Regions from separate parts of the Flavobacterium sp. EDS genome, predicted to be linked through region 3. Evidence: riboswitches for the same ligand, from Rfam matches in the RefSeq annotation. Region 3 holds a riboswitch; each other region holds the start of a gene.
The links. A riboswitch is a leader RNA that binds a small molecule or an ion and turns the genes downstream of it on or off. The one in region 3 is predicted to bind cobalamin.
Positions count from the first base shown of each region.

Region 1: another riboswitch for cobalamin. It lies ahead of LPB87_RS17135 (TonB-dependent receptor); the one in region 3 lies ahead of LPB87_RS19205 (TonB-dependent receptor plug domain-containing protein).
Region 2: another riboswitch for cobalamin. It lies ahead of LPB87_RS19965 (cell surface protein); the one in region 3 lies ahead of LPB87_RS19205 (TonB-dependent receptor plug domain-containing protein).

Region 1 covers NZ_JAJMOZ010000014.1:32,804-39,783, forward strand. The annotation lists gene LPB87_RS17125 (adenosylcobinamide-GDP ribazoletransferase) at 225-1,022, shown strand; gene cobC (alpha-ribazole phosphatase) at 1,007-1,543, shown strand; cobalamin riboswitch at 1,621-1,854, shown strand; gene LPB87_RS17135 (TonB-dependent receptor) at 1,882-3,744, shown strand; gene LPB87_RS17140 (DUF5074 domain-containing protein) at 3,749-4,831, shown strand; gene LPB87_RS17145 (S41 family peptidase) at 4,907-6,364, opposite strand; gene LPB87_RS17150 (sigma-70 family RNA polymerase sigma factor) at 6,490-6,980, shown strand, end outside.
Region 2 covers NZ_JAJMOZ010000024.1:29,150-36,129, reverse strand. The annotation lists partial or broken gene LPB87_RS19975 (T9SS type B sorting domain-containing protein) at 1-1,785, shown strand, start outside; gene LPB87_RS19970 (type IX secretion system membrane protein PorP/SprF) at 1,796-2,725, shown strand; cobalamin riboswitch at 3,005-3,190, shown strand; gene LPB87_RS19965 (cell surface protein) at 3,322-4,533, shown strand; gene LPB87_RS19960 (DUF5074 domain-containing protein) at 4,569-6,818, shown strand; gene LPB87_RS19955 (DMT family transporter) at 6,904-6,980, opposite strand, start outside.
Region 3 covers NZ_JAJMOZ010000020.1:57,261-64,240, forward strand. The annotation lists gene LPB87_RS19180 (zinc-binding alcohol dehydrogenase family protein) at 1-614, shown strand, start outside; gene LPB87_RS19185 (hypothetical protein) at 846-1,706, shown strand; gene LPB87_RS19190 (alpha/beta hydrolase-fold protein) at 1,929-2,750, shown strand; gene LPB87_RS19195 (hypothetical protein) at 3,296-3,565, shown strand; gene LPB87_RS19200 (DUF1810 domain-containing protein) at 3,654-4,118, opposite strand; cobalamin riboswitch at 4,468-4,675, shown strand; gene LPB87_RS19205 (TonB-dependent receptor plug domain-containing protein) at 4,792-6,840, shown strand; gene LPB87_RS19210 (DUF5074 domain-containing protein) at 6,837-6,980, shown strand, end outside.

The sequences.
Region 1 (6,980 bases), on a different contig from region 3:
CATCTTTAGATGTTGTTTTATTAAATGACAAACAAATTGGCTTTAGCCAAATACTTAATAGCAGCATGATTTTAATAAATATACTCCAAAGTAACCTAACAAAAGCATCAATACATAAAAACAAATTTTATAGACAATCTAAATATTGAATTGCCAACATCTTTAGATGTTCGTTAATAATAGGTTAATAATATTGGCTTTAGCCAAATAAACAAAATCATTAAATGAAAAAACAACTCCATATATTTTTTACTGCATTAATGTTTTACACAAGGATTCCTTGTCCTAAAAACATCGACCATAATCCTGATTATCTTAATAAAGCAAGTCGTTATTTCCCTTTGATAGGTTGGATTGTTGGAGGGATTTCTTTTCTGGCTTTTTATGGAGCTTCATTTTTAGTATCATTATCTGCTGCAGTAATTATAGGAATGATTGCTGGAATCTTGACTACAGGAGCATTTCATGAGGATGGTTTTGCGGATGTTTGTGACGGTTTTGGTGGCGGTTGGACCAAAGAAAAAATCTTACTTATCATGAAAGATAGTGCCATTGGAGCGTATGGAGCTATTGGCGTTGTATTATTATTTTTATTGAAATTTCAATTACTTTCAGAACTAGTAACAACAGAAACAATTACAAACCAGAAATCAACATTCACTATTTTATTATTGTTTATTGCAGGACATTCTATTAGTCGTTTGGCGGCTATAAGCATTGTATTTACTCATGAATATTCTCGTGAAGATGCTTCAAGCAAAAGTAAACCTATTGCAAAAAGTTTTAGCTGGAAAGAAGTTGTAGGCTCTTTCTTTTTTGGTTTATTACCTCTTTTAGTTCTTTCTTATTTTCAGTACCAAATACTGTTGGTCATACTCCCAGTCTTTCTTGCTCGTTATTTCTTAGCTCGTTATTTCCAAAAATGGATTGATGGTTATACAGGAGATTGTCTAGGTGCCACACAACAAGTTTGCGAAGTTATTTTTTACTTAAGTGTTATAGCAATATGGAAATTTATTTAGTTCGCCATACCGAAACTGTTTGCGAAAAAGGAATTTGTTACGGTCAAACCGATGTAGATATTGCTGAACCTTACGATTTGATTTTTGATAACATCGCAAAGCAATTGCCTGATGATGCAATCTTATATTCTAGTCCATTGAAACGTTGTGCATTACTTGCTAAACATATCCAAAAAGAAACCAAAATTTCAAACTACCAAGAAGACAAACGCTTGATGGAAATGAATTTTGGCGATTGGGAAATGAAAAATTGGAATGAAATTGCTCAAGAAGATTTAAATCCGTGGATGGAAGATTTCGTAAATATTCGAGTTCCAAACGGAGAATCTTTTATTGATTTACATCAAAGGGTAACTCATTTTATAGAAAACGAAATACTTATCAAAAAACCATCAAAGGCAATTATAATTACACATGCTGGAGTTATTCGAAGCATTTTATGTCTTTTGAATTCACTTCCTTTAAAAGATGCTTTTCAAAACAAAGTCGATTTTGGACAGGTCATAAAAATTATAATATAAAACTATAAACGAAACCTTCGATTTACATTCTGGGTTAAAGTCTAAACAAAATTGATTTTTAAGCATTTTTAACTTTATATTTGTAGCCACATTAAGGTTGTGCCATATTTATTAGACACATTAAAAGGGAATCAAGTAATTGAAGTTTGAAATTATCAAAATCAACATTCGTAAATCTTGAGCTGTACCCGCAACTGTAAACTTAGTTCCGAAAGGAATGCTTGTTGTTAACTACAAAACCACTGTTTTAAAACGGGAAGGAAAACAACAAGACGTAAGCCAGGAGACCTGCCTTTGTTAACAAATATCGAACTCTCGGGAAAAAGAGTTTAGAAATTATGACATTACAAAAGTTATACATCTGTCTTTCACTCTTAGCTTGCCAATTTATTTTGGCACAAAATGATTCTATAACAAAATTAAAAGAAGTTATAGTTTCAGATACTAACCTCAAGAAATACTCAGACTCACAATCGGTTCAATTACTTAATGATTCTATTATTAATAAAAACCAAGCATCCTTAACATCTCTTTTAAATTATAACACTGTTATTTACTTTAAGGAAAATGGACTAGGAATGACTTCTGCACCTTCTTTTAGAGGAACGACAGGCGCCCAAACTGCAGTTATTTGGAACGGAATAAACATCAATTCTCAATTTTTAGGTCAAGCAGATTTTAATACAATCGGAACTAGAGATTTCAACTCTATTGCTGTAAAAGCCGGAGGAGGAAGTGTATTATATGGAAGTGGCGCAATAGGCGGAAGTATTCACTTAAATAATGACATACGTTTTAAAAAGGATTTTTCTAACCATTTGTTTCTCAGTGGAGGCAGTTATGATACTTATAGCACAAATTATCGTGCTAACGTTTCGTCCGACAAATACAGCATTCAAGTTAATATTTCCAGAAATAGTTCTGACAATGATTTTAAATACCCTGGAACTACTGATCAAAAAAACATTAATGGTGCATACTATAACACGAGTATGAATACAACATTTGGTTATAAAATAGACTCTAAAAACTCCTTGAAATTATATAGTCAGTTTTATGATGCAGAACGTCATTTTTCTTTGACTTCTCCAAACGCTACCAAAACAAAATATAATGACTTTAACACTCGTAATCTTTTAGAATGGGAGAATACATTTAATCGGTTTACTTCTAAATTAAGGGTGGCACATATTGGAGAATCTTATAAATATTTCCCAAGTATTACCTCCGACTTTTATACTTATGGAAAAGTTGAAACTTCTATTATAAAATATGATTTAGCTTTTGATGTAAATGACAAGATTAAACTGAATTCTATCATTGATTATAATCGTAATAAAGGATATGGCTCTAGTATAAATAATGTAAAAAGACAAGTTGGTTCAGCTAGTTTATTATTACAGCATTTCGTAACTGACAAATGGGATTACACAGCTAGTATTCGTCAGGAATTAACAGATAATTATGGAAATCCTTTTCTTTTTTCTTTAGGAACAAGGTATCAATTTACAGATTTTTATCGCATAAAATTAAACGCTTCTAAGAATTTCAGAATGCCTACTTACAACGATTTATTTTGGGAAGGAAGTGGTAACCCTGATTTAAAACCTGAAACTTCTTATCAGGGAGAAATCGGCAACGAGTTTTTTACAAAAAAATTCTCATTATCTGTAACTATGTATTACAATTCGATAAAAGATTTATTACGTTGGGTACCATCCCAAGGTGGTGGTGATAACTGGTCTCCAGAAAACACAAGCAGAGTAAGAGCTTATGGTGCTGAAGTACTTTTAGAATGGAGAACAAAAATAGAAAATCATAATTTCACACTTAACGGAACCTATGCCTATACTGTTTCAGAAAGCAAGCAATTAATTAAAGGCGAATTATTTTATAAACAACTTATATATGTCCCTTATCATAAATTAACTGGATCTGTTTCTTACAATTGGAAAAAAGTTTCTTCTTACTTTCAATACTTATACAACGGAGAAGCATTTAGCACTCCTTTTAATAATCCTGCTACCAAAGTGAAACCTTATAACGTTGGTAATCTAGGAATTGATTATGACTTAGGAAAAAAGAACAGTTACAAAATTGGATTACAAATACTGAATATCTGGAACGAAGATTACCAACCAGTTATTGGGAGACAAATGCCTGGAAGAAATTACACCATATATATAAACCTTAACTTTTAATACCATGAAAAAACTTAATAAGCTATTTTTAGCTGTCATTGTAAGCGCTACATTTTTTGTATCTTGTAGTAATGACGACGATACCATTACTCCAGAACCAGAACCTGCACCACGTGGAAATTACGAAGGAGGACTATTTATTATCGAAGAAGGTGTTTTTGAAAAAGTAAATGGATCTATTTCCTATTTATCAGACGACTTAAAACTCGGGAAAAATGTTTTTTCTTTAGTTAATGAAGGTAAAAATATTAAAGATGCTCCTCAAAGCATTGGTTTTAATGGTGATTATGCTTACATCATTGTAAATAGAGGAAATAAAATTGAAGTAGTTAACCGAAATACATTTAAAAGTATTGCTACAATCAACACAAAGATAAATAGCCCAAGATATATTGCATTTGCAAATGGAAAAGGATTTATTACAAACTGGGGTAACCCAGTAGACCCTTCAGATGATTATGTAGCTGTCATTGATTTAACAACAAATAAAGTTACATCAACAATTCCTGTTGTTGAAGGTCCTGAGCAAATAATCGAAAATGACAACAAACTTTATGTAGCTCACAAAGGTGGTTGGGGCCAAGGAAACTCATTATCTATTATCGACGCTAGTAATAATACTGTTACAAAAAACTTTGCAGTAGGAGACGTACCTAGTTCATTAGTAAAAGATAATGGCACTTTATATGTTTTATGTAATGGACGACCATCATACGTTTCACCTGAAACAACTGGTAAATTAGTAAAAATTAACATGAGTAACAATACCGTTTCATCTACAATTGATTTTCCTGGCATCACTCATCCTAGCTTCTTAGCTATTGAAAACAACAAACTGTATTATACTGTTGGAAATAATATCTATGCTGCATCAACAAACACAACAACGTTACCAACTACAGAAATATTTAAAGCAAAAGAAGTTAGTGCTCTTTATGGCTTTGCAGTAAAAAACAACAATATATATATTGCTGATGCAGTAAATTTTCAAGACCCTGGAGATGTTTATATTTATTCTTTAACAGGAGTTTTATCTAATGAATTCAGTGTTGGAATATCACCAAATGGCTTCTATTTTAACAAATAATAAATTAAAAATCTTAATTTCATATCTTACTTATTTTCAACAAAAAAGGCTTTCTAACGAAAGCCTTTTTTTGTATTATCTATCTTGTAACGCTCTCAAGAGCCCTTCTGGAGCTTCATCCAAATACATTTGATTTCGAATACCATCTATTGATTTTGAATCGGTAAAATACTCAAACACTTTGTCATCTTTAGGCAGAATCATTTTACCTGTTCCAATAATTTTTGAAACTGCAGTACCTAATAAAGGTTCAGTAGTATACTCTCCTAAAACGCCTAACGCATTTACAGATTCTATTACACTATATGTAGGTGTTAATCCGTTAGTGTATTCTCCAAAGCCTACAGAATTAACAATTTTTAAAACAATGGGCTGCATAGCATATTTATGACTCGGATTTCTATTCATTTTACCAAAAGTAGGTGAATCATAAAGAGTAACCGACCCCACATTTTTACCTATAGTAACATCACCTATTTGTACTACATCAATGTATGGTTTTAACCCATTAATAACCAATTCACTTGCCGATGCAGTACTTTTAGTAGTTAAGATATATACTTTAGCTAGTTTCAAACTTTTTAAAGCAACTCCATTAAATCTATCTACAAACCTATTATTAAGTAATTCCGGATCTTCAGTTTCATAATACTTATTGAGCTTATTATTCCATTTTTGCTTAGAAAAAACTTCATCAGTAAACTGTCCTGTAATCATACTTGCCAATCGGGTTGCCGTTTGTACAGAACCTCCCCCATTATATCGCAAATCAAGAACCAAATCAGTAACACCTTTTGATTTTAATTCTCCAAATGCCGCGTTTAATTGATCATCATAGTTTCCATAAAAGCCATTATACATCAAATACCCTATTTTATGACCATCTTTTTCTATCACTTTATTGATGAAAATTGGATTTTCATCCAAAATTGATTTAGTAAGCGTAATCGATTTCCCATTTGGAACAAATGCCGTCCCATTATAATCCGTTAGATTTATAGTATAACTATCTGGCGCAAGCAGCGTTCTATAATTATCATAAGTGATTTGAGTTCCGTTAATACCATAAAATAAATCTCCACGTTTCACTCCTTTGTTTGCAGCATCAGAGTTAGGCAAAATATAACGTACAAAACCAATCAAATCATTAGAACCTTTGGACTTTGGACTTAATTTAAAATCTATTCCGTTATTTTTTGATGTTCCTTGAAGTTCTTGTTCTAAAACCGTATAATCATCAACAATCCAGCTAAACCTATCTATTGATGGATCTACACGCAAAGAATTAAATAATGTTTCAGGATCTGGATACCCCTTCAAAAAAGAATTTAATGCTTCTTGATTATTATTAAAACGGTCATCAGCTAAATTAGGAACATCACCTTGCCACAAATAATACTGATTCAATCCTTTCCAGATAAAATCTTGTACTTGTAAATTTCTAGGAGCAGCCACATCATCTTGATCCTGGCAAGCTTGAAAGCAGAATACAGCTAAAAATAATAATATTACGGTTCTAAATATTGTCTTCATATAGTAGGTATCAATATAATACTAACGTAAAAATACTATCTTTAGTTTTATTTCTTACACATTTGTAACAAAAATAATTCTGCATCGTCTTGATACTATAAGCGAACCTAAAATTTATCATTTTTATGAATCAAATCGTTTTCATCCAGTTGGTAAATCCTTTTAAAGACAAAGTATTTCGTCTGGCGAAACGATTACTAACAAGTACTGAAGAGGCTGAAGATGCTTCGCAGGAAATATTAGTAAAGCTATGGAACAAAAAAGAGACTTTAAATACCTACAATAATGTTGAAGCTCTAGCAATGACAATGACCAAAAATTATTGTTTGGATCAATTAAAATCAAAACGGGCTAGCAATATCACTCTTGTACATACGAATTACAAAGACAAGGAGCCAGAATTAGATCAAAAAATTGAAGATAACAATAGTTTAGAATGGGTAGAAAAAATAATGAATCAATTACCAGAACAGCAACAAATTTTAATTCAGTTGCGGGATGTCGAACAATATGAGTTTGATGAAATTGCCAAAATAGTTAATATGAACGAAACTGCTATACGCGTAGCACTTTCAAGAGCTAGAAAAAAAATAAGAGAATCTATGCTTAATACACA
Region 2 (6,980 bases), on a different contig from region 3:
TTAACCGCCAAAGCTACTGTAACGCTAAACACACAAACTGCTCCTAATGCAGGAACAAACGGAGTTCTGTCATTGTGCTCAGGATCTGTCCCTACTCATGCGCAATTGTTTGCTCAACTTGGAGGAACACCCGATGCTGGTGGTACTTGGTCTGCTATTGGGAATATTTATACCTATACTGTAAATGCGACAGCTCCCTGTACCTTAACCGCTTCTGCCACTGTAACACTAAACACGCAAACTGCTCCTAATGCAGGAACAAACGGAGTTCTTACATTATGCTCAGGATCTGTCCCTACGCATGCGCAATTGTTTGCTCAACTTGGAGGAACACCCGATGCTAGTGGTACTTGGTCTGCTATTGGGACTATTTATACCTATACTGTAAATGCGACAGCTCCCTGTACCTTAACCGCCAAAGCTACTGTAACACTAAACACACAAACTGCTCCTAATGCAGGAACTAACGGAGTTCTGACATTATGCTCAGGATCTGTCCCTACTCATGCGCAATTGTTTGCTCAACTTGGAGGAACACCCGATGCTGGTGGTACTTGGTCTGCTATTGGAACTATTTATACCTATACTGTAAATGCGACAGCTCCGTGTACCTTAACCGCCAAAGCTACTGTAACACTAAACACACAAACTGCTCCTAATGCAGGAACAAACGGAGTTCTGACATTGTGCTCAGGATCTGTCCCTACTCATGCGCAATTGTTTGCTCAACTTGGAGGAACACCCGATACTGGTGGTACTTGGTCTACTATTGGAACTATTTATACCTATACTGTAAATGCGACAGCTCCGTGTACCTTAACCGCCAAAGCTACTGTAACGCTAAACACACAAACTGCTCCTAATGCAGGAACTAACGGAATTTTGACTTTGTGTTCTGATTCTGTCCCTACGCATGCTCAATTGTTTGCTCAACTTGGAGGAACACCCAATGCTGGTGGTACTTGGTCTGCTATTGGGAATATTTATACCTATACTGTAAATGCGACAACTCCGTGTACCTTAACTGCTTCTGCCACTGTAACACTAAACACGCAAACTGCTCCTAATGCTGAAGCTGGCAGTCCAGGTATAATTAGCTGTACTCAACCAACAATAAAGTTAAATGGTACTAGCTCTGAGAGTACTAATATTACTTATTTATGGACTGGCGGAACTATTGTCAGTGGAGCCAACACATTAACCCCTGTTGTAAGTTCCAGCGGAATTTATACTTTAACGGTTACAAACATTGCTTTGGGATGCTCTTCAAGCGATACTGTTTTAGTTACACAAGATATTGAAAATCCTGATTTTACCTTTTCAGAAACAGCAGTAAATCAATTTTTAATAACAGGTTATGGCGGTAAAGCTCCCTATCAATACAGCATTAACACCCCTAATAATTATATATCTGATCCAATCTTTAAGATTGATCATTCTGGAAACTATACCATTTATGTAAAAGACATTAAAGGTTGCTTCTCTACTCAAACTGTCTATTTAGACTATGCCGGAATCGAATTTCCAAAATTTTTCTCTCCCGATGGAAACGGAAGTAATGACTATTGGTATCCAACAAGAATCGAAGATTATCCCGATTTAGAGGTTTTAATATTTGATAGGTACCAACGATTAATTACCAGTTTTAAAGGAAATACAACAATGGGATGGGATGGTACATATCAAGGAAAACCCTTGCCTATGGGGGATTATTGGTATGTTATTAAAACAAACAATGACAAAGACAGGAGAGAATTAATAGGTGGAATGACTTTATTTAGATAAAATAAGAAAGATGAAAAAAATAATATTGCTTTTTATAATAATTAGTCTTCCTGTTTATGGGCAAGAATTACAACTCCCGCCAACCAGTCAATATTTAGCAGATAATCCATATGTAATTGCCGGAGCCTATGCCGGAATTGGAGATTTTTATAAAATACGCTTTACTGGAGAAACACAGTGGTTAGGTGTAAAAGATGCTCCACAAACGCAGTCCCTATCTTTTGATGTCAGGATAGGAGATCGCTCAGGACTTGGAGCTGTATTCTTTAATGATAAAAACAGGAACACTTCTCAAAAAGGAGGTCAAATAACTTATGCTCATCATATCACTTTATCCGAATATAATAATCAGTTTCTTTCATTCGGACTCTCTTATAAATTTACTAATTTCAATATTGATGCATCAGATATTGTCACATCAGATCCAAGTGTTCAATCTTATAATGTGAATAATTCAAACTTTGATTTAAGCTTTTTGTATCGTTTAGAAAATTTTTTCGTCAGTTTTAATGCAGCAAATATTTTAGATAAGTCAATAAAGCCAACGATTTTAAAAGAGCCAACAAATATTAGAAATTACTATTTATATACTGGTTTTCTTTTGAAGAATAGATTTACTTCTATAGAATATGAACCTTCTATTTTGTATCAATTGTACGAAAGTGATGGGCGTTCCAGTCTTGATCTTAATCTTAAAATTCGGAAAATGACTGGCAGTAATTATATTTGGGCAGGCATAAGCGCCAGACTATTAGCCGATCAGTCGTTTAAACCGAACTCCATTGCGCCTTTAGTCGGATTTAGACAAAATAAATTTTATGCTGCTTACTCATTTAATATTAGCCTGAATCAACTTCAAAGTCATAATTCGGGTACACATATGATAACTGTTGGATTTGATTTCGGCAATAGGGTAAGCAATTGTAAATGTGTAAATTAAACAAAACTAATAACATAAAAACGATATTAGTCCTTTTCAGTATTTTATTTGTATGCATTCAATTAAATAATAGTAACAGGTCAATTTTTATGATTACACAAACACAAACCGATTTTGTTTTGTTTTTTAGCATCTAAATTCACAAAAAAAATACATTATTCTAACTTGTAAAACATTTTATTAAAATAATTCTAACCTAGCTAAATCTAATGCGTTCAAAAGCTATGAGAATACTAGTTTGGTAATTTTGCTTAAAATTGTTTCTATCTATATTTTCTATACATTTGCCAAAAATCTGGTGCGCCATAAAAAGCACTTAATAGGGAATTCGGTGAGAATCCGAAACAGACCCGCTGCTGTAAGCTCCGCATAGAAGTTTTTGAAAAGTATATCCACTGTTATTTAATGGGAAGGATTTCAAAAATGGAGTAAGTCAGAAGACCTGCCAGATGATATAATGTTTGACGCTTTCGTGGAATAAAGCTAAGGACAATGCTGGTTTTGTATGCTTAAATGTGGGCATTACCATCATTCCTCTGTATTTCCATAAGCGTTGTAATTATTTGCTTTTTTATTCAAATAAATCACAATTAAATATGGAAAAAAATCCTTCTAAAATTTTAAAATTGACTTTTCTATCGATTCTATTGCTAGGTTTTATAGCATGTGATTCTGATAAAGATGAAAATCAGGAAATTATAAATCCTACCGAAGTACTCACTGAATCATACACTGTGAACCGCTTTAATGTTCTTAACATTGTTCCGAATCTGCCTAGCAATTCAAAACTTACATGGAGTATTAATGATTCTATAATTTCTCAGAGTTCGCAGTTGGATTTCATTAGCCCTTATTTAAAGAACTATCCTTTGACTTTGAAAGTAGAAACCAATGGAGTTGTAAATACATATACTTCTGCAATCAATGTAACAAAAGAACCTGTGAATTATAGCAAATACATCTCAAATGTATTCGATTTCCGTCCTGCAGTAGGTCAGTTTACTAACGAAATTCCAGAATATTCACCCGGAAATACAGAAGCAAACCTGATTAATACAGCCAAAAAAGCCCTTGTTGGATCAAAAGCAAGCATGATTTCACTAGGTGGATTTGGAGGTTACGTCGTATTTGGTTTTGATCATACAATTCCGAATATGGATGGAAGAGATTTTAAAATTTTAGGGAATGCCTTTTGGGGAAGTGAAGCCAATGAAGCGCGCTCAGGATCTTGCGAACCTGGGATTATTCTAGTAGCTTATGATAAAAATAAAAACGGAAAACCTGATGCAGACGAATGGTATGAGATTGCAGGAAGTGAATATTTTAAAAATACTACAGTAAAGAATTATACCATTACCTATTTTAAACCTGATGCTAACAAACCACCAGTTGCTGGAGATGAATTTTGGCAAACTAACATAGAATATATTAAATGGCAAGACAATCTAGGGAATTCTGGCTATAAAACACAAAGTGCATTTCATGCTCAAAGTTATTATCCTCTATGGATCTCTGAGGGTTCATATAGTTTAACAGGCACAAAAATCGAGAACAATTTTTACGATCAGAGCGGTACTGGAAACTATTGGGTTGGAAAATCATTTGACTTTGGATATGCTGATAATGCTCCAAATAATGATGAAGGATCTAATATTGATATCTCTTGGGCTGTTGATAAAGATGGAAAATATGTAAAACTTCCTGGGATAGATTTCGTTAAAGTATATACTGGAATAAATCAAGAAGCGGGTTGGTTGGGAGAAGTCTCTACAGAAGTTTCTGGTGCCTATGACCTGTACATAAAATAAAAAACAAACTATACAATTTTAAATTAATTAAATAAATGAAACAAAATTACTTTTTAAGAATTCTGTTACTTTTTACATTTCTTGTCAATGCACAAGTAAAAGTACAGGGAGTAATTCGATATGATCTTAAGCAAAATTCAACTGCCAAAATTCAACAAAGTAAAAGTACAACCAGTACTATCGATTTTGATGCGATTAAGTACTGGGTAGGTACTGGCGCAAATAAAGCTGCCTTGGTTGTACAATGGAATGATGGTAAAAATTCGGATGCCTTAGTATGGGGTTTTAGATGGGATGGCACTGCAACTGGTGTAGATATGGTGAAAGCAATTGCAAAAGCTGATCATCGCTTTTTTGCGTTACAATATGATTCTGGTCCAACGCTTGGAACTGCAATCGGAGGATTGGGTTTTGATCTAAACGGAATAAATACAATTGGACTTTACAAAGATGGAAATACTACCTATCCTCATTATCCTGTAGATGGTCTTGTAAATACATCTGGGTATGATTTTGATAATTTTACAGCTATAGACGCTACAGATCACTGGCAATCAGGATGGGCTACCAACGGATATTGGTCGTATTGGGTAAAGAACCCCGCTGATTCTGATTTTGACTATTCTACTACTGGAGCTAGCAGTCGTGTTTTAGAAAATGGTTCTTGGGATCTTTGGAGTTACAATCCATCGATGATAGAAGCTCCTATTGCTTCAACATTTAATCCCGTAACGCCTTTTGTGCTCGCAACAGATTTTACAAAAGGATTCTTTATGGTAAATGAAGATTGGTTTGGACACACTAATGGATCTGTAAACTTTATTGATGATAGCGGCAATGTTAGCTATCGCGTTTATAGTACTGTCAATAACAATCAAACATTTGGAGTAACTACACAGTATGGAACAATATATGGAGATAAATTTTATTTTGTTTCAAAGCAAGCAGCCGATGCTGGAAGATTGGTTGTTGCTAATGCAAAAACAATGCAAAAAATTGCAGCCTTTGAAACTATTGGTGGAGACGGACGTTCATTTTTAGGAGTCAATGAAAACAAAGGGTATATAGGAGCATCAAATGGAATTTATCTATTTGATATTGCTAACATGCAGGTAGGAAGTCTTATTTCGGGAACAGCAGGTGCTGGACAAATAGGAAACATGATTCGTACCTCACAATATGTATTTGCGATAACACAGAATAAAGGAATTTTGATAATTGATCCAACCACAAATACTGTAATTAATACTATTGTAGGTGGATTTCAATCGGTTGTTCAAGCCAAAGATGGAAGCGTTTGGGCAATTCAAAATCAAAAATTAATCAATATTGATGCAACCTCTTTTGCTACCACAGACTACCCTATTCCAACTACTAAATATTTTACTACTTGGGCAGCATGGAATGCAGGAAGTTTCACGTATAGCAATCAACAAAATGCTTTATACTGGATTAATTCTATAAATTCTTTTAGTTCAGGATCGCAGATTGTACGATTTGATGTTGCCACTAAAACATTTAATGAAAATTTTGGGGCAATTCCGGGGCAAACACCATCTCCCAGACAAATTCCATATGGTGCAGCATTACGCATTGATCCTGTTTTTGATAAGTTAATTTTAAATACTACAGAAAGTGGATACGGACCACATTTTCAAAAAAACTGGGTTCATATTTATGATAACACTGGAGCGTTAACAAATACAATAGTTTTAAATGATTATTACTGGTTTCCTTCTGTAACTGTATTCCCGGATAATAGTGTGCCAGTTGTAAATACTACTTTACCATCTCAAGTTTCAATAAGTAGTGCTACAGTAATTGATTTAAAAACCGTTGTTTCTGATACTGATAATTTATCAGCTGCAATTGTAAAATCGATTAAGTCAAATACTAATCCTGCTGTTGTATCTGTCACTATCAATACAAAAGATGAGTTGGTTTTAACACCTCAAAGTCCAGGAGAGGTAACGATAACAATTAGTTTTAATTCTAATGGTAAATTAGTCGAAAAATCAATTACAGTCAATGTAACAAATACGTTAGGAACTGATAAGTTTGACAGAATAGCATTTACGATCTACCCTAACCCTGTTTCTGATATTCTAAATATTAAAACTCAAGACGAAGTATTGAATGTAATGATTTACGATATTTCTGGAAGACAAATCAATACTAGAATTAATAATAACCAAATTGATGTGAGTGATTTAACAAAAGGATTTTACATCATTAATGTGGTAACAGATAGAGCTAGTTATCAGCAAAAATTCATTAAAAAATAATTAAATAGTACGCTCTATAAAAACAATAGCCCTTTACTACAACAGTAAGGGGCTTTTTGCTATATATTCTTAAAATAAAGAAGTTTTACTGTTTCTGTATTTCAGTAGATCTGACTTTTTCTACCGCTTCTGAAACAATATTGATAATTACGCCCGAAATAA
Region 3 (6,980 bases):
CTTGGGAAATACTTTTTGACCGCATTCGTATTAATCCTGAAAAAGACAAAGGTAAAACAGTCTTAATAATTGGTGGGGCTGGTGGAGTAGGTTCTATTGCGATTCAGTTAGCTAAAAAAATAGCAGGTTTAACTGTTATCGCTACCGCTTCCCGCCCAGAAACTATTGATTGGTGTAAAAAACAAGGAGCCGATCATGTGGTTAATCATAAGGACTTAATTTCTTCGGTTAGAGAATTAGGATTCCAATATGTTGATTTTATTCTCGATTTTGTAGATACAAATTCTTATTGGGATATTATGGTAGAACTCATTAAACCTCAAGGGCATATTGCCTCAATTACTGGCAGCAGTGATCCAATAGCTTTAAATAAACTTAAAAACAAAAGCGCTTCGTTTTCATGGGAACTAATGTATACGCGTTCTATGTTTCAAACTGAAGACATGCATGAGCAACATATTATTCTCAATAAAATTGCTGATTTATTAGATAATGGGACACTCAAAACAACCTTAAATGAAACGCTATCTGGTCTTACAGCAGATAATTTAAAAAAAGCACACCAACTCCTGGAATCTGGAAAAACAATTGGTAAAATTGCTATTAAATTTTAAATAAAAAAGAAAAAAATACTTCTGATGATAAATAGATAAAGCCTGTATTTGTCTGTCATTAAAGCAATTTTTATATAGGATTTAAAATAAAAAATATTTATTTTTATGCTATCAATTTATCTACAGCTACTATTTTTTAAGCATTTGTATACATGGTTATTGTGTTGCTTAGAAACTATGTAAGATGTTTTTAAATTGAGTTTAGTTCTTAAATTTTAATTTTTAAAAAAAATGAAAAAAAATATTTTAAAGAATATTATCTTTTTTGTAATTCTTTTTTGCAATGTAATAACAGTATTTGCTCAAGATAAAGTTGATACTGTTGTCATGCTCAATGGAGAAAAAAGAGAAGGAAAAGTTATTTCGGTAAAAGAGGATGCTATTAAATTTGCCTACAAAGGGGAAACTCTTGAATATGAGTTTAAAAAATCTGAAATAAATGAAATTGTATTTGCAAGTGGCAGAACAGAAGTAATAAATAAAGGTACAAATACTGAAGTTGTATCTTCGGGAGTTACATCAACAGGCAGAAAAGGAAAAATAGCCATATTGCCTTTTGAATTTATATCTAATGATACTTCTTTAAATGCCAATGCAATGGCGGAGCAATTACAAGCAGATAGTTATCTTTCTATAAAAGAAAACACCAACGGATTGGAATTGCAGGATCCTATTACAACAAATAGCCTTTTAGCAAAGAATAATATCTCACTTGCTAATTTGAAATCCATAAGTCCAAAAGAGATGGCTACATTGCTAGGAGTTGAAAATGTAGTGTATGGAATTGCTAATGTAACCAATAAAGGAACCTCTTCTTACGGAAGTGGTGTTACAAGTTACAACGACAAAGAAACCCAAAATAAGGAGGGCAGAAAAGAAACAACCAAATCATCTGGTTCTGCATATAACTCTAATAATGCCACTACAATGATTAATTATGAAACTAAAATTAATCTGAATATTTTTAATGATAAAGGAGCAAATTTATATTCAGAATCAAGAAATTCTTTCGGAACTGGATTTGATGCTTATCATGCTACAATTAACTATTTAATAAAGCGTTGTCCTTTTGGACCTAAAGCAAAGCATTAAATCGTTTGTGTACTATTAGAATTTTTATTTAGTTAATTCCTCATTATTACCCAATTTGCTCTATAGCCAAGTTCAGAATTCTTTTGTACAATTTACTATTAGAAATATGAACACTTAATTGGACTGTATACGTAAAGAAATAAATTTTTAATTCCTCAACATATGTAAACATTTTTGCTTTTTATATACCTGACTTTTGCCATGTAAATAAAAACTAAAAAAATGAAAACATTACTTACTACAGTTGCATTACTTGCATTATCTTTATCAATTTCTGCTCAAAAAATCATTCAAAAGAATGTATATAGCAAAAAGATGAACAAGGAAATAGAAACTGTAATTATTACTCCAAAATTTGTAAATGGTGAAAAATACAAAACCATTTATATACTCCATGGTTATAGCGGCAATCCGGATAGAACCTACAAGCAAGATATCCCAGATCTTGTAACCAAATCTCAAAAATATAAAACTATTTATGTATTGCCCAATGGCAATTTTAATAGTTGGTATGTAGATAGTCCTGTTGATAAAACTTCTCAATATCAAACCTTTATTGGAAAAGAATTAGTTGATTATATCGATGCTAATTATCCAACGACACAAAATAGAAAATCTAGAGGAATCTTAGGATGGAGTATGGGTGGATATGGTGCAACCAATATTGGAATTACCTATCAAAATACATTTTCGATAGTAGGCAGCACCTGTGGTGCATTAGATTTCACTCGATTTGGCGAAAGTTTTCATAATTATCAAGTAGATAAAGTTTTAGGTGAGTTTGTAAGTTTATCGAAACAGTATCTAACATTTGATAAAACGAAACAAATGCAATCGTCAAATCAGTTTTATATATTTGATTGTGGAACTGAGGATGCTCAAATGATAGCTATGAATAGAGATTTTCATAAACTCCTAACAAACGAAAAAATAGAACATCTTTATATTGAATCTCCAGGAGCACATGACACAGAATACTGGAGTAAAGCATTATCTAATCAGTTAGTATTATTTGAAAACTATTTTAATAATGATAAAATGTAAGGATGAAGATTGTATTGTTTTATATCCAGAGAATATAACTTTGACTTAAAAGATAATTCCTGTTTTAGCGAACAGGAATTATTTTATTTAATTTTGATTGTGTGTACGGATTGTAAATCAATGCTATATTTGTATACAATTTGAGTTTGAATTTAACTAAATGAAGAATAAAATACTAAGAGCTTCCTATATTTCATTTACTATTTTAATATTTCTCTTGGCTTTAGAAATTATTATAACAAATAATAAAATTAATAGTTTCGGAACATTTATTAGAGGGGCTAAAGTTGTCTTGTCGTATTTTTTTCACTTGCCTCTTTACATTATAAATTTAATATTGGTAATAAAAATACTTCTGTTTTATTTTAAAAATAAATTTAGAAAGCCTCTTAAAGCCTTTTATTTTATAATACCTTCTGTAATTTTTTATATATGCTGCATAATATATTTCATAAATGGCATAACATAACTGATAACTTCAGAAATTGTAGCTACTTTTAATACTAATTGAATACATATTTTACCTTTTCCAAATAATACTTAACATGAATTCCTATAAAGACATTTTAGATAAAAAAGAAGACTTTTATAGTTTAGCAATTACGTATTATTACAATATTGATCAAGAATATATAGATCACATTAGCAGGATTGTACCTAAATCAATCTCGCTATTAATTGATCATGAATTTATTCCGACACCATGTATTGAAATAAAGTTACAACTTCATCATAAAGAGGAAAACGAAGGCATCAGTTCATATTATTTATATGTTAATGAGAAAAAAGAATTTATTGATGAGTTTTTACACTAATTTATAAAACTAAAAAAACACTACAGATTTGCGTGGGCAAATACGACGTAGTGTTTTTTTTGAGTAAATAATCTATTGTAATACTGCTTTATAACAGTGTAGTTGTTTCAATAGACGCCTCTATAATTGAATTAATAATGGACAAAGTAAGCGGGTCTTGTTCTCCTGAAAAGAAAGTATCTAATACTTCCTGAAAAATAGGATTACTATTTTCTACCAAAGTAAAAAGCGTCATCGAAGATCTCAATTTTCTAGCTTCTAATTCTCCTAGAATTGATTCAGCAGATTTCATTTTAAAAGTTAGTATTAACTCAGAAATCTCGATAAGATGTTTTCCTAGGATGGGATGCGCGACAAATTCAGCCGCTTCATTTAAATCTAGAATAGCATAGTATTTAGAAGTATCGCTAGTACCTAATCCTGCAATTTGAGGGAAGATAAACCACATCCAGTGGGTTTCTTTTTTGCCCTTTTTTATTTCAGAAAGAGCAGTAAGATACAGATGGTTTTGTGCTTCTAAAAAGCGGATTAAATCTTTGTTTGTATTTGGCATTATAATGTCTTGTTGGGTAAAAAAAGAGTGCAAAAATACTTAAAAATATAGGTAATTCCAAATCAAAGATGCAGGTAATGTGTGTTTTATGACAAAGTAGTGTAATATCTTACTTTAATTACAGTATAAAATAACTTCAATTCTTAGTAACAATTTAACAGCAAAATAGGGGGAATTATTGCTTTATATTATCCCTTTATAATGCCATATATCCATTCACTATTTGAATTAAGAAACACAAGAAGCTTATTGTTTTAGCTAATTATATATATGACATTATTTTTGATGATTTTATTGCAAAAATTATAATTTTATTAAATAACAATTATTTTTTATGAAGTATAGTTATATCTTTGCTTAAAATTTTGGTCTATTTTTTCTTAATTTAAGTTAAAATAGTTAAAAGGGAATCAGGTGTAAATCCTGAACAGGCCCGCTACTGTAAGTTCTATATAAGTCTTTAAACGTTACTAATGTCACTGTTTGCTCAAGCAAATGGGAAGGCAGTTTTAAGGATAGAATAAGTCAGGAGACCTGCCAAAATCACATAGTTTAAAACTTTCGAGGAACAAAGTTGAAGAACAAGAAATTCACCCTATTATTCTATAATGGGCTTTTTTTCTTATGCTTCTGCATTATTATACCCCGATAAGTTTTTATAATTTATTTAGTGATGTATAATAAAAACAAAGTCCCTTTATTCGTTTTAACGTTATTTACTCCATTTTTGCTTTACTCTCAAGCATCTAATGATAGTATTCGTAAATTAAAAGAAGTAATTCTAAAAACTAAGCCTTATCAAGAAGTAATTCCTGTGCAAAGTCTTTCTGGAAAATTACTAGAAAACTTAGCTAGTCATAATGTTGCAGATGCACTACGCTATTTTGCAGGAACTCAAATTAAAGATTATGGAGGACTTGGAGGACTTAAAACTGTGGATGTCCGTAATATGGGAACACACCACGTAGGTGTTTTTTATGACGGCATACAACTAGGAAATGCACAAAACGGAGTCACTGATTTGGGTAAATACTCCTTAGATGACATGGAATCTCTTACCATGTACAACGGTCAAAAAAGCGAAATTTTTCAGTCAGCAAAAGACTTTGCAGCGGCTTCTACTATTTATTTAAGAACCAAACGGCCTGTTTTTGAAAATGGAAAAAAAACAAATCTATTGGTTCGATTTAAAACCATGTCTATAAATTATTTCAACCCGTCTTTTAGATGGGAACAAAAATTAAGTGACAAAGTAAGTATGAGCGTGAGTTCTGAATATATAAAATCTAATGGTGAATATAAATTTAGATACAAAAGAAACAATCAGGACGGTTCCGTAGCCTACGATACCACAGCCACAAGACATAATAGTGATATAGAAGCACTACGATTTGAATCAGGTCTTTACGGAAAAATGAAGAATGGATCTTGGGATGCTAAAGTATATTATTACGATTCGGATAGGGGAGCACCAGGAGCAATTGTCGAAAATAAGTTTTCTGATGGTTTCAGGCAATACGATAAAAATTTCTTCGCACAAACCTCACTAATAAAAGATTTTTCGAAAAAATACAAATTTCAGGCTAAGGCAAAATATGCTTATGATTATACGCATTATGTTGCCAGAGATACTACTAACATATTAGGCGAAACAGTAACCGAAGGAGCACAATCAGACGATAGTTATTATCAACAGGAAATATACTTCTCAGCAGTAAATATGTACAACATATTACCCACATGGGATGTTTCGTTATCGACAGATTTTCAATACAATAAACTTAATGCTACGAGAAAAGGCATACAGACTCAATTTTCTTTTCCGCAACGTTATACAGCATTATTTTCTTTAGCAAGTTCCTTTAGGCTTGGGCAGTTTAAAGCATTAGGTAGTGTTGTTGGTACTTACGTTCAGGAAGAAGTGCGGTATAACGCCAAAGCTCCTGATAAAAAAGAGTTTACTCCTGCCTTATTTATAGGATATACCCCTTTTAAAGACTACGATTTTAATTTAAGAGCATTTGCAAAGCGCATTTTTAGAATGCCCACTTTTAATGATTTATACTACACCATGATTGGGTCAAGTACTTTAAGACCCGAATATATGAACCAATATGATATTGGATTCACTTATAATTTACCTATTGAGAATAGTTTTTTTGATAAAATATCTATTCAGGTAGATGGTTATTACACAAATACCAAAGATAAAATTGTAGCGGCTCCAACAGGAAATTTATTTCGTTGGATGATGACCAATATGGGACAAGTAAAAGGAAAAGGAATAGAATCGGTACTTAATATAGGAATGCATATTGGTAATGTAAATTTAGCTACAAATCTTACCTACACTTATTCAGAAAGCAGGGATTATACAAAATTTGCTGGACTGGAATTATCCTCTTACGGAGATCAAATACCTTATACCCCTTGGCATAGTGGGTCTGGGATATTAAATGCTGATTACAAAACATGGAATTTCAACTACAGTTTTGTATATGTAGGAAAACGATATAACGGTAATGTAAACAATATTAAAATCAATGAAATTCAGCCTTGGTACACTCATGATCTAGCAGTACAAAAGTCTTTTGCTTTAAGCAAATATTTGATAAAAGGAACAATAGAGGTAAACAATGTACTTAATCAACAGTATGAAGTGATATACAATTATCCGATGCCGGGACGTACAATGAAATTTATAATCAGTATTGCGCTATGAAAAAGATAACTACACAATTAATCCTCGGTTTATTTATAGCCCTTTCTTTTACTTCTTGTAGAGAAGAAGAAACCATTTTTCCATCATCAGATAAGAGTGTTGCAGCACCAAGAAGTGATGGCAAGATAGAAGGTTTTTAT